2 regions of the Streptomyces sp. NPDC048290 genome follow, and region 2 is predicted to be linked to the other one. Evidence: riboswitches for the same ligand, from Rfam matches in the RefSeq annotation. Region 2 holds a riboswitch; the other holds the start of a gene.
What was found. Region 2 has a riboswitch for thiamine pyrophosphate ahead of AB0D49_RS19570 (thiamine ABC transporter substrate-binding protein). Riboswitches for the same ligand answer to the same signal wherever they lie in the genome.
Positions count from the first base shown of each region.

Region 1: linked by a shared signal. The riboswitch ahead of thiC (phosphomethylpyrimidine synthase ThiC) and the one ahead of AB0D49_RS19570 (thiamine ABC transporter substrate-binding protein) in region 2 are both predicted to bind thiamine pyrophosphate.

Region 1 covers NZ_JBEZLM010000004.1:114,684-121,770, forward strand. Annotated here, with positions in the region: gene AB0D49_RS07665 (metallophosphoesterase family protein) at 1-482, shown strand, start outside; gene AB0D49_RS07670 (hypothetical protein) at 685-1,551, shown strand; gene AB0D49_RS07675 (VWA domain-containing protein) at 1,794-3,383, opposite strand; gene thiC (phosphomethylpyrimidine synthase ThiC) at 3,680-5,497, opposite strand; TPP riboswitch at 5,490-5,679, opposite strand; gene AB0D49_RS07685 (YibE/F family protein) at 6,207-7,087, shown strand, end outside.
Region 2 covers NZ_JBEZLM010000010.1:210,166-217,252, reverse strand. Annotated here, with positions in the region: gene AB0D49_RS19575 (iron ABC transporter permease) at 1-767, opposite strand, end outside; gene AB0D49_RS19570 (thiamine ABC transporter substrate-binding protein) at 743-1,828, opposite strand; TPP riboswitch at 1,923-2,041, opposite strand; gene rlmN (23S rRNA (adenine(2503)-C(2))-methyltransferase RlmN) at 2,155-3,261, opposite strand; gene AB0D49_RS19560 (hypothetical protein) at 3,340-4,038, opposite strand; gene AB0D49_RS19555 (phosphatidate cytidylyltransferase) at 4,155-5,303, opposite strand; gene frr (ribosome recycling factor) at 5,303-5,860, opposite strand; gene pyrH (UMP kinase) at 6,010-6,768, opposite strand; gene tsf (translation elongation factor Ts) at 6,991-7,087, opposite strand, start outside.

The DNA.
Region 1 (7,087 bases), on a different contig from region 2:
GCGGGCAGAAGGCCGACATGGACCGCCTCCAGGACCACCATCTCCAGTGGATGGCCCGGCTCGACGCCGTGGAGGAGGTCGACAGTCACCTTCTCGTCCACTCGGACACCACCGCCTACCTCGATTACGGCCAATCCATCGAAGAAGTCAACGACACCGTCCGCGAGACCCTCACCCGCAACGATCCGGACGAAGTCTGGGACCTGTTCCGCAAGTTCACCAAGCGGTTCTCCTTCCGCGACGAGGGCGGCGCCGACGCCGTCCGCGCGCTCCTCGATACGTACGGCGGCACCCGGATCGTTCATGGCCACAGCCCGATTCCCTATCTGCTCGGCGAAGTCGGGTCGGAGGAGGGCGAGGAGGAGCCCCGGCCGGCGGTCGACGGGCCGCACCTGTACGCCGACGGACTCGCCATCGCCATGGACGGCGGAGTCACCATGGCCGGAAAGCTGCTGGTCCAGCAACTTCCCTTGCATAACTGACGGTTTCCGGGGCAGACGACCCCTCCCAACCGTCACACCGAAACGGCGTACGACCGCGCGGAACACAGGGCAATTTCGGTAAACCCCCTGTCACCGTGTGCCGTCGCCGCTCTACCATCGGCTTATCCGTAGCAGGCTCCCCTCCGTTTCTGCCCGACGGCTCGTCCGCATGCGAGCCCCAAGCCCTACGGAGCATCGGGGGATGCACATGAACAGCGTTCCGCAGCACCTGCTGAGTGAGGACCGCCAAGAGTACGAGCGGATCCTCGATGAGGCGCTGCGCTCCGCACCACACCGTCCGGAGCTGGCATCGGTCGGCCAGCGGCTCAACCCGGAACAACTGCGCACCATGGCACTCAACGCCACGGCTCTGATAACGGCCGCCGCGGCAACCGAGTACCAGCACTATGTGAAGGTCCGCGAGGAACTGCGCCGTCCGGCGCCGTCCACCCCGTCGTCCATCCGGGACTCAGGCTCCACCGAGTCAGGTCCGGGGTCGGTGGGGCTCGCCGCCACCATGGGAGAGGTCTCCGAGACCGCCGGCGCCGGAGTCGTCGCCGTCGTCGCGGTGCTGGCTCCTGTCCTCGCCGGTACGGCAGCGGCGATCTTTCTGCTGGTCGGCTACCTCCTCAGGATGGTCGCGCCCGATCTCACCTTCGGCGAGACCCTGCTCACCACGGGCTGGGTGTTCGGCGGGGTGACCGCCGTGGCGATCCTGGTGGCCGGCGTCGGACTGCTGATCACCGCCCTGCGCAACCGGCCGTCCCGGGAGAGCGGTCCCGACGGCGAGCCGAACGGGGAGGTGGCACAGGCCAGGGAAGCCTGGCGAGAAGCGCTGCTGGAGCGCGGCATCATGCCGTTCCTACGCGACAAGCTCGCCACCGCTCCCAGTCCGGCCGCGCTGCACGGTACGGCACGGTCGGCCCCGACCGGCCGCATGCCGCACCTCGGCTACGACCGCCCCGGCTTCACCAGCCCCGGCGACGGCTCCTCGGGCTCCCGCCCGAGGTTCAGCAGTCCGGACTACACCAGCCCGGACTTCGGGGGGCCGGACCACAAGCCCGAGTAGGGGTCCCGCCCCGCGTCCCTCCGCGCTCCCGCACGGACGCCGACGGATCGGAACCGAGCCGGTACACCGTCCGAGAGGACGGCCACCGACCGGTGACGGTCCTCACGGCGCCGTGGCGGGGGCGTGTGCGTCCGGGGGTCCGGGGGTGCTTCTCAGATGGCGCGGGTTCATCTCCGATGGCGCGGGTTCTTCTCAGATCGTGCGAGTTCATCTCCGATGGTGCCCGCTGATGTGAGCCTCACTCAGATGATCCCCTCCCGGCGGGCCGCCGTGATCCAGCTCGGGAATTCCGACAGCAGCCGGTCGTACAGCTCCGCGTCGGGGAGCGAGCCGATGTCGTCCACCGCGAAGAAGCCCACGTTGTCGACCCGGCGGCCGGACAGGGTGTCGAAGCGCTCCAGCACCCCGTAGTTGGACCGGCCCAGCCCCACGAACTGCCAGAAGACAGGCTCGTCCACCGCCGCCCGCAGCTCCCGCTCGATCTGCTCGTTGCGGTAGACACCGCCGTCGGAGAAGAACAGCACCAGGGTGGGTGCCGCCGCCGGATACCGCCGCACATAGTCACGTACTTCGGCGATCACCTTCTGTTCCTCGTTCTGGATGCCCACCGCGCGCATGTCCACCTGCCCCGGCTGGAGCCCGCGCTGTGGTTTCTTGCGTCCGAAGAGACTGAGCTGTCCGACCCGGACATGCAGCCGCAGCCACTCGGGCAGCTCCCCCAGCCTCAGATCGGGCAGCCGGGCCGGGTGCGACGCGAATGTCCATGCCTGCATCTCCCCGTCGTCGTCCAGCTGCGCCGCCACCGCCGCCATACGCTCCACGACATCGGCGACCACGCCCCGGGTGTACAGAGCGGACATCGATCCCGAGGCATCGAGCACGAGCACGACCCGGGCGACGACACCTTCCGCGCCGTGCTTGCGCAGACTGACCGCCACCTGCTCCTTGCGCAGCGACAGCCGTTTACGCATATCGACGGGGAGCTGCTCCTCGCCCTTGACCAGACGGGGTCCGCCGGACTGGGGCGCGCCGGGTGCCGCCGGGGGTATCGGGGGCGTGGGCGGGTACGGCATGGACGGCACGGTCGGTGCCGGTGTCGGTGTCGGCGGGGTCTGGGCGGGCCGGGTCTGGTCGGGCCAGGTCGAGGTGGGCGGGGTCGGGGCGGGCCAGGCCGGTGTGGACGGAGTGGGCCCACTGGGCGGGAGCGCGGGAGCAGGAGCCGTAAGTGGAGGCTGCGGCGGCCCTCCTGCCGGATTCCCTCCCATGTTTCCTCCCGTGTTTCCTGCCTGGTCCTCTGCCTCCTCATCGACGGTGATACCGAAGTCCGTCGCCAGCCCGGCGAGCCCGGAGGCATATCCCTGCCCCACGGCACGGAACTTCCACGCCCCTTGCCTCCGGTACAACTCACCTCCGATGAACGCGGTCTCGGTCGTCGCCGCCATGTCGAACCGGGCCAGCTCCGCCGAGGTACCGGCGTCCAGCAGCCGCAGCGTCAACCCTGGCACCTGCCCGAATGTGCCACCGTCGGCCGAGGCGCACAGCACCACCCGCTCGACGGCGGGCTCCAGCGCACCGAGACGCACCCCGACCGTGTCCGTCATGCCACCCCCCGACGGCCGCTTGCCGTGATGGACGACGGCTCCGGAGGCGTGCTGCGGCTGGTTGTAGAACACGAAGTCGGCGTCGTCCCTGACCCGGCCCACCGCCGTGAGCAGCAGCGCGGAGGCGTCCACATCGGGCACGCCGGGCCCCGCGGACCAGCACAGCTCGACCCTCACCTCGGCGGAGGAGACCGGAAGGTTGGCACCCTTGCTCAGCGAACTCGATGTCATTCCCCCAGTCTGCCGACCGCCCCGCCCCCCGACGCCCCTCGGGCCGGTACGGGAGGTACCTCTTTCCTGTCGTCGACGATGTTGGCGCCTCCTTGGTCAAGCTGCTGAAGACCCCCGATGGCGAGGCGATGCCCTGCGCGGAGCCTCGTTCTCGGGGTGATCCGTGCTGTTCGGTGCGTTCGCCGGATGCTGGAACCGCCCCAGAGCCATGCGCCCGCTGGGGAAGGCACAGCGCACCCCGCCCCGAGCAGGACACCCGGCGCTGCCCCCTCCCAGAGGCAGCGCCCTGAGTCGGGTCAGTCCGCGAGCGGCAGGTACACCCGGTTGCCGCTCGCCGCGAACTCCTTGGACTTCTGGAGCATCCCCTCCGCGATCTCCTCCGCCGAAGCCCCCTCGGCCACCGCGCCACCGAACTGCTCGTTGATGCTCTGGCTGATCTTCATGGAGCAGAACTTCGGGCCGCACATGGAGCAGAAGTGGGCCGTCTTGGCGGGCTCCGCCGGGAGGGTCTCGTCGTGGAACTCACGGGCCGTGTCCGGGTCGAGGGCCAGATTGAACTGGTCCTCCCAGCGGAACTCGAAGCGCGCGTCGGACAGCGCGTCGTCCCAGTCCTGCGCCCCGGGGTGACCCTTGGCGAGGTCGGCGGCATGGGCGGCGATCTTGTAGGTGATGACGCCGGTCTTGACGTCGTCACGGTTGGGCAGGCCCAGGTGTTCCTTGGGGGTGACGTAGCAGAGCATCGCCGTACCCCACCAGGCGATCATCGCGGCACCGATGCCCGAGGTGATGTGGTCGTACGCCGGGGCGATGTCGGTCGTCAGCGGGCCGAGCGTATAGAACGGAGCTTCATCGCAGATCTCCTGCTGAAGGTCGATGTTCTCCTTGATCTTGTGCATCGGGACATGCCCCGGGCCTTCGATCATGGTCTGTACGTTGAAACGCTTGGCGATCTGGTTGAGTTCCCCGAGCGTGCGCAACTCCGCGAACTGTGCCTCGTCGTTGGCGTCCGCGATGGAGCCCGGCCGCAGACCGTCTCCCAGCGAGTAGGTGATGTCATACGCGGCGAGGATCTCGCAGAGTTCCTCGAAGTTCTCGTAGAGGAACGATTCTGTGTGGTGCGCCAGACACCAGGCGGCCATGATCGAGCCGCCGCGCGAGACGATCCCGGTCTTGCGGCGGGCGGTGAGCGGGACGAACGGCAGCCGGACACCCGCGTGGACGGTCATGTAGTCCACGCCCTGCTCGGCCTGTTCGATCACCGTGTCCTTGTAGATCTCCCAGGTCAGTTCCTCCGCTCGGCCGTCGACCTTCTCCAGCGCCTGGTAGAGCGGGACGGTGCCGATCGGGACGGGGGAGTTGCGCAGCACCCATTCACGGGTGGTGTGGATATTGCGGCCGGTGGACAGGTCCATGACCGTGTCGGCGCCCCAACGGGTCGCCCAGGTCATCTTCTCCACCTCCTCCTCGATGGAGGACGTCACCGCCGAGTTCCCGATGTTGGCGTTGACCTTCACCAGGAACCGCTTGCCGATGATCATCGGCTCGATCTCGGGATGGTTGACGTTGGCGGGCAACACGGCCCGGCCCGCGGCGATCTCCGCGCGGACGACCTCCGGCGCCACGTTCTCCCGGATCGCCACGAACTCCATCTCGGGGGTGATCTCGCCGCGCCGGGCGTAGGCGAGCTGGGTCACCGCGCCGCCGTCCCGGCTGCGGCGCGGCTGGCGGGGACGGCCGGGGAAGACCGCGTCGAGGTTGCGCAGTCCACCGCGCGGCGAGGTGTGCTTGACACCGTCGTCCTCGGGACGGACGGGACGGCCCGCGTACTCCTCGGTGTCGCCGCGGGCGATGATCCAGTTCTCCCGGAGCGGGGCGAGCCCCCTGCGGACATCGGTCTCGGCGAGCGGATCGGTGTACGGGCCGGACGTGTCGTACAGCGTGACCGAGCGGCCGTTGGTGAGGTGCACCTGGCGGACCGGCACCCGCAGGTCGGGGCGGCTGCCCTCGACATACGCCTTGTGCCAGCCGATGGACTTCCTGGCCTCCGCGCCGGACACCCCGTCGGTGCCGGGGGTCTGGGTGGAGGCAGGCGTGCCTGTGTCCTTGATGGTCATGAGACCTACTCCCTACGCCGGCATTACCCGGTAACAGGTTCAGCGGTCGACGCAGCGATGTCCGTCCGTCGGTGTTCCATGGGATTCATCACTCGTGATGGCTGATGTTCCACGTGAAACATCGCGAAGACGAAGGTCAGCGCCCTCTCAGCCCGGTGCTCCGAGCTCCCGCGTGTACAAAGGTGACTCCACGCTAGCGTCAATTCGGGCGCGGTGAACAGAGGGCCCCTGCCGTTCTTGCGATGATCGGTCGGTGACCACACCGCAGGAGCCGCCGTTTCCTCCGCCCGGATCGCCGCATGGCCCTTCGCCGGGTTCGCCTTCCGGTTCGCCGGACGGTTCTTCTTTTGGTTCGAGTGCCGGGTCGGATGCCGGTCTGGGTGTCGGGTCGGGGCCGGGTGCTGGTTTGGGTGCCGGGTCGGGGCCGGGGCTTGGTTCTGGGTCCGGGCAGGGGCCGGGGTCTGGGCGTGGGTCTGGTTCCGGGCCGGACTATGAGACCGGTTCCGTGCGTCGGCTCGGGGCGCGGTCCGGGCCGGGGGAGCCTGGCGGTGTGCCCGGTGGGCCCGGGGGCCAGGGGCGGCCTCCTGGGGGGCAGGTGCCTCGGCCGGGTGGGCAAGTGCCTTCGTCCGGGGGGCAGGTGGCTCAGCCTGGGGGGCGGATGACGGGGCCCGGGGGGCAGGTGCCCGGTCCGGGGCGACAAGGGTCCGGTATGGGGCGGGAAGGGGTCGGTCGGGGGCCGCAGGGGTACGGTCCCGGGCCGCAGGGGGTCGGTCCCGGCGGTCAAGGGTCCGGCTTCGGCGGCTCGGCCCGGCCACAGGACTTCGACGGCTCCTACGGGCAGGGCTTCGGGCCGGGGCACGCACAGGGGTCCTACGGGCCGAACCCAGGCGCCGGACATGGCACCGGGAACGGGCCCGGTGGCGACCACGGTCACCACGCCGAGGACTACGGCTACGGCGGCGACGGCCGGGGCGACGGACATGGGCACGGCCACGGTGACGGATCAGGTCACGGCGGCGGACATGGCCATGGTGACGGGTCCGGCGGTGGATCGGACGGCGGATCAGGCGGTGGGCACGGTCACTCCCACAGCCACAGCCACGGCCCGGCCAGCCCCGTCTCCGCTCATCTGCGGAAGATCATCGCCGCCATCCTCGTACCCTTCGGCGCGGCCGTGCTGGTCGGGCTCGCGGTGCTGTGGCCCGGTGGGGCACCGGCGCACGAGCGGACCGGGGTCGGCTTCGACCGGCAGACCCAGCAGGCCACGGTCACCCGGGTCGAACAGGTCGACTGCGCCTCCGTGAACGCCTCCGGAGGCACACCCACCGGCGACACCTCCACCGCCGAGGGGTCCTCCGCCGTGCAGCAGGCGAACGGCACCTGCAAGCGGGCGACGATCCGGGTCGACACGGGCGACGACAAGGGCCGTACGTTCACCGAGATCGTGCAGCCCGACCAGTCCCGTCAGCTGGAGCAGGACCAGAAGGTCGTGGTCGCGTACGAGCCGTCCGCGCCGCAGGATCTCCAGTACTCGGTGGCCGACGTCAACCGACGGGTCCCGATGGCGCTGCTCGCCGGGATCTTCGCGCT
Region 2 (7,087 bases):
GTCAGCACGGCGGCGGCCGGCAGATCGAAGATCTGCGAGGTCTGCCGGTAGATCTCCACCTCAAGGGTGGCGAAGGTCGGCCCGCCGAGGATCTGCACCACACCGAAGGAGGTGAAGGTGAACAGGAAGACCATCAGCGCGGCGGCGGCCACCGCCGGACCGAGCGCGGGCAGGGTCACCCTCCGCCAGGCCGCGAACGGCGACGCGCCGAGCATCCGCGCCGCCTCCTCCTGCCGTGGGTCGAGCTGCGCCCACAGCCCGCCCACGGTCCGTACGACGACCGCGTAGTTGAAGAAGACATGCGCGAGCAGGATCGCCCACACGGTGGTGTCCAGCCGTACGCCCCACCAGGCGTCCAGCAGCCCGCCCCGGCCGAGCAGCGCGAGGAACGCCGTACCGACCACGACCGTCGGCAGCACGAACGGGACCGTCACCACGGCCCGCAGCAGTTGCTTGCCGGGGAAGTCGAGACGGGCGAAGACATAGGCGCCGGGCAGCGCGATCAGCAGGGTCAGCGCGGTGGAGGCGAGCGCCTGCCAGGTGGTGAACCACAGCACCTGCCGGATACCGGGGTCCGCGAGCACCTCCCCCAGCCGCCCCACCTGCCAGCCGCCGTCCCCCTTCAGCCCACGGGTCAGGATCGCGGCGACGGGATAGGCGAAGAACACGCCGAAGAACGCGGCGGGCAGGACCAGCAGCCCCAGCCGCACCGCGCTCCCCCGGACCCGCCGCGCGGGACGGGCTACTTCAGTACGAGCGAGGTCCATGCCTTGACCCAGTCGTCCCGGTGCTCGGCGATCTTCGCCGCGTCCATGGTCTCGGGCTGCTCGGCCCGCGGCCCGTACTGGCGGAACACCTCGGGCACCTCGGCGCCCTCGACCACCGGGTACACGAACATGTTCAGCGGCATGTCCTGCTGGAACTCGGTGCCGATCATGAAGTCCAGCAGCGCCTTGCCGCCCTCGGCGTTCTTCGCGTCGCTGAGCAGCCCGGCGTACTCGATCTGCCGGAAGCAGGTGCCGTCGGCGACCCCGGTGGGCGCGTCCTTCGGCTGCGGATCGGCGTAGACGACCTCGACGGGCGGCGAGGACGCGTACGACACCACCAGCGGCCGGTCGCCCCCGGCCTCCTTGCCGCCGGCCGACCCGGAGAACTCCTCGTTGTAGGCGGTCTCCCAGCTGTCGACCACCTTGACACCATTGGCCTTGAGCTTCTCCCAGTAGCCGGTCCAGCCGTCGTCGCCGTACCGCGCGGCGGTGCCGAGCAGGAAACCGAGACCGGGGGACGACGTGGAGGCGTTCTCGGCGACCAGCAGATCCTTGTACTGCGGCTTGATCAGATCGTCGAAGGTGCGGGGCGGCGCGAGATCGCGCTCGGCGAAGTACGCCTTGTCGTAGTTGACGCAGATGTCGCCGGTGTCGATGGGCGTGACCCGGTTCCCGGCGCCGTCGGCCCGGTAGGCGGGCGCGATGGTGTCGGCGCCCCGGGGCTCGTACGGCTGGAACAGCCCGTTGTCCAGGGCGCGGGAGAGCAGGGTGTTGTCGACGCCGAAGAAGACATCGCCCTGCGGGTTGTCCTTGGTGAGGATCGCCTTGTTGACGGCCGTCCCGGCGTCCCCGTCCTCCAGCACCTTGACGGTGTACCCGGACTGCTTCTGGAAGTCGGCGAGGACGTCCTTGGAGACGGCCCACGAGTCATGGCTGACCAGGGTGACCGTCTTGGAGTCCCCCGAGCCGCTCCCCGCCCCGGAGCCGGACGAGCCGCACGCGGACAGCGTGACGAGCCCGAGCCCGACGCCCACGACGGCGATCTTCTGGATACTGCGCACTGTGGTGGTGCCCACTGAATGTCCTCCTGGGTGACCAGGAAGAGACGCGGCCCTGCCCGGGACCGCCGAACGGTTCCCGGGCAGGGCGCAACAGCATGAGTGACGACCGATCTCCCTACCCAGAATGACCTGGGCGAGGTTCAGAGGGTCTGCGGCCCACCGTGTCGTCGGCTGCCGCACTCTCAGCGCTGTGGCGCTCCCCTGCCGGATATGAAGATGAGTATGAAGTTATGCCGACCGTGTAGGCGTACACGGATACGGCGAACGCACGAATATACGAACGTACGGCGTCAGACTACCGCCTGCTGTCCGGCCCGCCGTCCGCTCTACCGCTCGGTCGCCGCGAGCTGGCCGCACGCCCCGTCGATCTCCTGGCCCCGGGTGTCCCGGACCGTCACCGGCACCCCGTGCGCGGCGATGGCCTCCACGAACGCCTTCTCGTCCTCGGGCCGGGACGCGGTCCACTTCGACCCGGGCGTCGGGTTCAGCGGGATCAGGTTCACATGCACCGGCCGCCCCTTGAGCAGCCGCCCGAGCCGGTCGCCGCGCCACGCCTGGTCGTTGATGTCCCGGATCAGCGCGTACTCGATGGACAGCCGCCGCCCGGACCGCTCCGCGTACCCGAACCCGGCGTCCAGCACCTCACGCACCTTCCACCGGGTGTTGACCGGCACCAGCGTGTCGCGCAGCTCGTCGTCGGGGGCGTGCAGCGAGATGGCGAGACGGCACTTGAAGCCCTCGTCGGCGAACCGGTGGATGGCGGGCACCAGCCCCACCGTCGACACCGTGATCCCGCGCTGGGAGAGCCCCACTCCGTCGGGTGCCGGGTCGGTCAGCGCGCGGATGGCGCCGACGACCCGCTTGTAGTTGGCGAGCGGCTCGCCCATGCCCATGAACACGATGTTGGACAGCCGCGCGGGCCCGCCCGGCACGTCCCCGTCGCGCAGCGCCCGCATCCCGTCCACGATCTGGTGCACGATCTCTGCGGTCGACAAGTTCCGGTCGAGCCCGGCCTGTCCGGTGGCGCAGAACGGGCAGTTCATCCCGCATCCGGCCTGCGAGCTGATGCACATGGTGACCCGGTCCGGGTACCGCATGAGCACCGACTCGACGAGCGTCCCGTCGAACAGCCGCCACAGCGTCTTGCGGGTGGTCCCCTCATCCGTCGACAGATGCCGGACGACGGTCATCAGCTCCGGCAGCAGCGCCTCCCGCAGCCGGTCACGGGACCCGGCCGGGATGTCCGTCCACTGCTCGGGCTCGTGCGCGTACCGCGCGAAGTAGTGCTGCGAGAGCTGTTTGGCGCGGAAGGGCTTCTCCCCGATCTCCGCGACCGCCTCCTTGCGCTCCGCGGGCGAGAGATCGGCGAGATGCCGCGGCGGCTTCTTGGCTCCGCGCGGCGCGACAAAGGTGAGTTCTCCGGGCTTAGGCATGGCCCTACCAGTGTCGCAGACTCCGAGACCGCCCCCGGCGGCCTGTGGATAACTCCGACCGGGCGGCATCCGTGCAGGTCAGGACGGTGTCTGGGCGATCTCGTCGCGCAGGGTGGCCAGCTCGTGTTCGAGTTCCTGGTAGAGGTCGACGGTGGTCTTCTCGGGGGTGGGCCACACCCGGCCCTCCTCCAGTGCCGCCAGCCGGTCGCCGAGGGTGGCGAGGGCGACCTGCCGGACATGCCAGCCGGGGGCGCCGCGGGTCGCGGCCAGTTCGTCCTCGGCGGCGCGCAGGGCGGGCTGGAGGCGGGCCCGCAGCGGGGCGAGGTCCTTGCGGGCGTCCTGGAGGTTCACCCGCAGCTCGGTCGTGGCCTCGGCGGCACCGAACACGTTGTCCGCCAGCTCGCCCATGCCCTCCACGAAGCCGCCCAGGTCCTCCAGCAGGGGCACGAGCGTCTCGCGGTCGGCGGCCCCCTTGCCGATCACCTGGACCCGGACGGCGGTGAACTCGGCGGATATCCGGTCCATCTGGGCGAGGGCGTCGTCCCCGGGCTCCAGTTGGGCGCGCACCATCTCGACCGGCATCCCCCCGCCGGGCGCGAGCAGTCCGTTGATGTCGGCCAGTTCCCTGGCGAGCAGTTCCCGCAGCTCCAGCAGCGCCTGATGGGACTCGTCCGCAGTGGCCAGCATGGAGCTGACCCGGGCCTCGAACTCGGCGATGGCCTCGGCCGCCACCCGGTCCAGCCGCTCCTGCCGTGCGGCCCGCCGTCTGGCCCACATACGGCTCCACCCCTCCCGGTTCCCCCGACGCCGCCGCGTCGTGTCGCGGCGATCATAGGGAGGACCGGCAGGGGTGGAGCAAACGTTCACTCAGCGGCCCGGCACGGACCGCGCGGTCAGCCGGAGCCGACGAAGACCACCATCAGCAGCCACACCACGGGAGCCGTCGGCAGCAGGGAGTCCAGCCGGTCCATGATCCCGCCGTGCCCCGGCAGCAGCGTGCCCATGTCCTTGATCCCGAGGTCCCGCTTGATCATGGACTCGCCGAGGTCGCCCAGTGTGGCGCTGCCCGCCACCGCGAGCCCCAGCAGCAGACCCTGCCACCAGGTGCCGTCATGGATCAGCAGCTCCATGCACAGCGCGCCCGCCACCATCGCGAAGGCGACCGCCCCGAGCAGGCCCTCGCGGGTCTTGCCGGGGCTGATGCGCGGGGCGAGCTTGTGCTTGCCGAACCGCCAGCCGATCGCGTACGCCCCGGTGTCGCTGACGACGGTGAGCAGCAGGAACGTCAGGACGCGCTGCGGGCCGTCGTCGGCGGTCAGCATCATCGCCACGAAGGTGGCCAGGAACGGCACGTAGAACGCGGCGAAGACGCCCGCGGTGACGTCCTTGAGATAGCCCTCCGGCGGTTCGGTCATCCGCCAGACCAGTACCGCCAGCGCGGTCAGCGCCATGGCCACCCAGGCGCCCTCGGCGCCCCGGACATACCCGGCGACGACCATCGCGGCGCCGCCGACCGCGAGCGGCACCAGGGGCGCCTTGATGCCCTTGCGCTCGTCCAGGCGCCGGGTCAGCTCCCACAGCCCGACCACCACGGCGACCGCTATCACCCCGATGAACACGGCCTTGACGAAGAACAGCGAGGCGAGGATGACCGCGCCGAGCCCGATCCCGACCCCTATGGCCGCACCCAGGTCCCGGCCCGCGCTCTTCTTCTGCGGTGCGGGCGCCGGCTGCGGGGCGTCGGGCATGGGCTCCGGATTCTGCGGCACCGCCGCACGGGGCTGCGCCGACGGGGTCTCGTCGCGGAACGTCTGGTCACGGAACAGGGGGCCGCCCAGACGAGCGGTCCCCCGGTCCTCATCCTGGTCACCGCCGTACGCGGGCAGGTCGGGCACGATGGGCATGGGGCGAGTGTGCTGCGCCTGCTGCGCATCGTACGCGGGACCCGCCGGGGCAGCCCCCTGGACAGATCCGTGCTCGGTGGGCCCCCAGTACCCGGTGTGTCCGGTCCCGGTCGGCGCACCCCAGGAAGAGTCGTTCATCAGACTTCGAGCAGCTCCGCTTCCTTGTGCTTGAGAAGCTCGTCCACCTGGGCGACGTACTTGGCGGTGGTGTCGTCGAGTTCCTTCTCCGCGCGGCGGCCCTCGTCCTCGCCGACCTCGCCGTCCTTGATCAGCTTGTCGATGGCGTCCTTGGCCTTGCGACGCACCGCGCGGATGGAGACCTTGGCGTCCTCGGCCTTGGCCTTGGCGACCTTGATGTAGTCGCGGCGGCGCTCCTCGGTCAGCTCGGGGAACACCACCCGGATGATGTTGCCGTCGTTGCTGGGGTTGACGCCCAGGTCCGAGTCGCGGATCGCCTGCTCGATATTGCGCAGGGCGGTCTTGTCGAACGGGGTGACGACGGCCATCCGCGGCTCCGGGACGGAGAAGGAGGCCAGCTGGTTGATCGGGGTCGGCGCCCCGTAGTAGTCCGCGACGATCTTGTTGAACATCGCGGGGTGCGCTCGGCCGGTGCGGATCGCGGCGAAGTCCTCCTTGGCGACCACGACGGCCTTCTCCATCTTCTCCTCGGCTTCGAGGAGGGTCTCTTCGATCACCACTTGCTCCTGCGTGTTGTGAGTCGGCCCGGCCGCGTCCGCGAGTGGGCGGCCGGCTGCGTCGCGTCTTGTTCCTGCACGGTTCCCGACCGTCCGGTCATTGTCCATCCTCCGGTCGGGGGCCGTACGCGGTCGGGGGCGTCCCCCGGTCAGGCCCGGCTGTCCTCGTCGCCCACCAGCGTGCCGATCTTCTCACCCTTGACGGCGCGCGCGATATTGCCCTCCGTCAGCAGTTCGAAGACCAGGATCGGCAGCTTGTTGTCGCGGCACAGGGTGACGGCGGTGGCGTCGGCGACCTTGAGGTCGCGGGTGATGACCTCGCCGTAGCCGAGCGCGTCGAACTTCACCGCGTCCGGGTTGGTCTTCGGATCGGAGTCGTAGACCCCGTCCACCCCGTTCTTGCCCATGAGCAGCGCCTCGGCGTCGATCTCCAGGGCGCGCTGGGCGGCGGTGGTGTCGGTGGAGAAGTACGGCATGCCCATACCGGCGCCGAAGATCACGACCCGGCCCTTCTCCAGATGGCGCACGGCTCGCAGCGGGATGTAGGGCTCGGCGACCTGCCCCATGGTGATGGCGGTCTGCACCCGGGACTGGATGCCCTCCTTCTCCAGGAAGTCCTGGAGGGCGAGGCAGTTCATCACGGTGCCGAGCATGCCCATGTAGTCGGACCGGGCGCGGTCCATGCCGCGCTGCTGGAGTTCGGCGCCGCGGAAGAAGTTCCCGCCGCCGATGACGACGGCGATCTGGGCGCCGTCGCGGACGACGGCGGCGATCTCACGGGCGATGGCGTGCACCACGTCCGGGTCGACGCCCAGGCCCCCGCCGCCGGCGAATGCCTCTCCGGACAGCTTCAGCAGAAATCGGCCGCGTACTTTGCCGTCGTCGCTCTTCTGGGCCTTGGTGGTCATCGTCTATCCCGCCTCTTTCACGTGGTGCACATACCAAGAAGGCCATTGCCGGTGGGGGGTTGTGGCTCCCATGCGCGGCAATGGCCTCCTCGTCAGATCTGCCGTCGTCCGCCACGCGCGCGTGCGGGACGCAGTGCGCGTGCGGCGCGGACGACTGCGGTCGACCCTAGCGGGATTCCGCCGGGGATCGCGCGTCGATCGCGGTTACGGACGCGGACGGACTCAGATGCCGACCTTGATGCGCGAGAAGCGCTTCAGGGTGACACCGGCCTCGTCCAGGACCTTCTGGACCGACTTCTTGGGGTCGAGCGCGTACGCC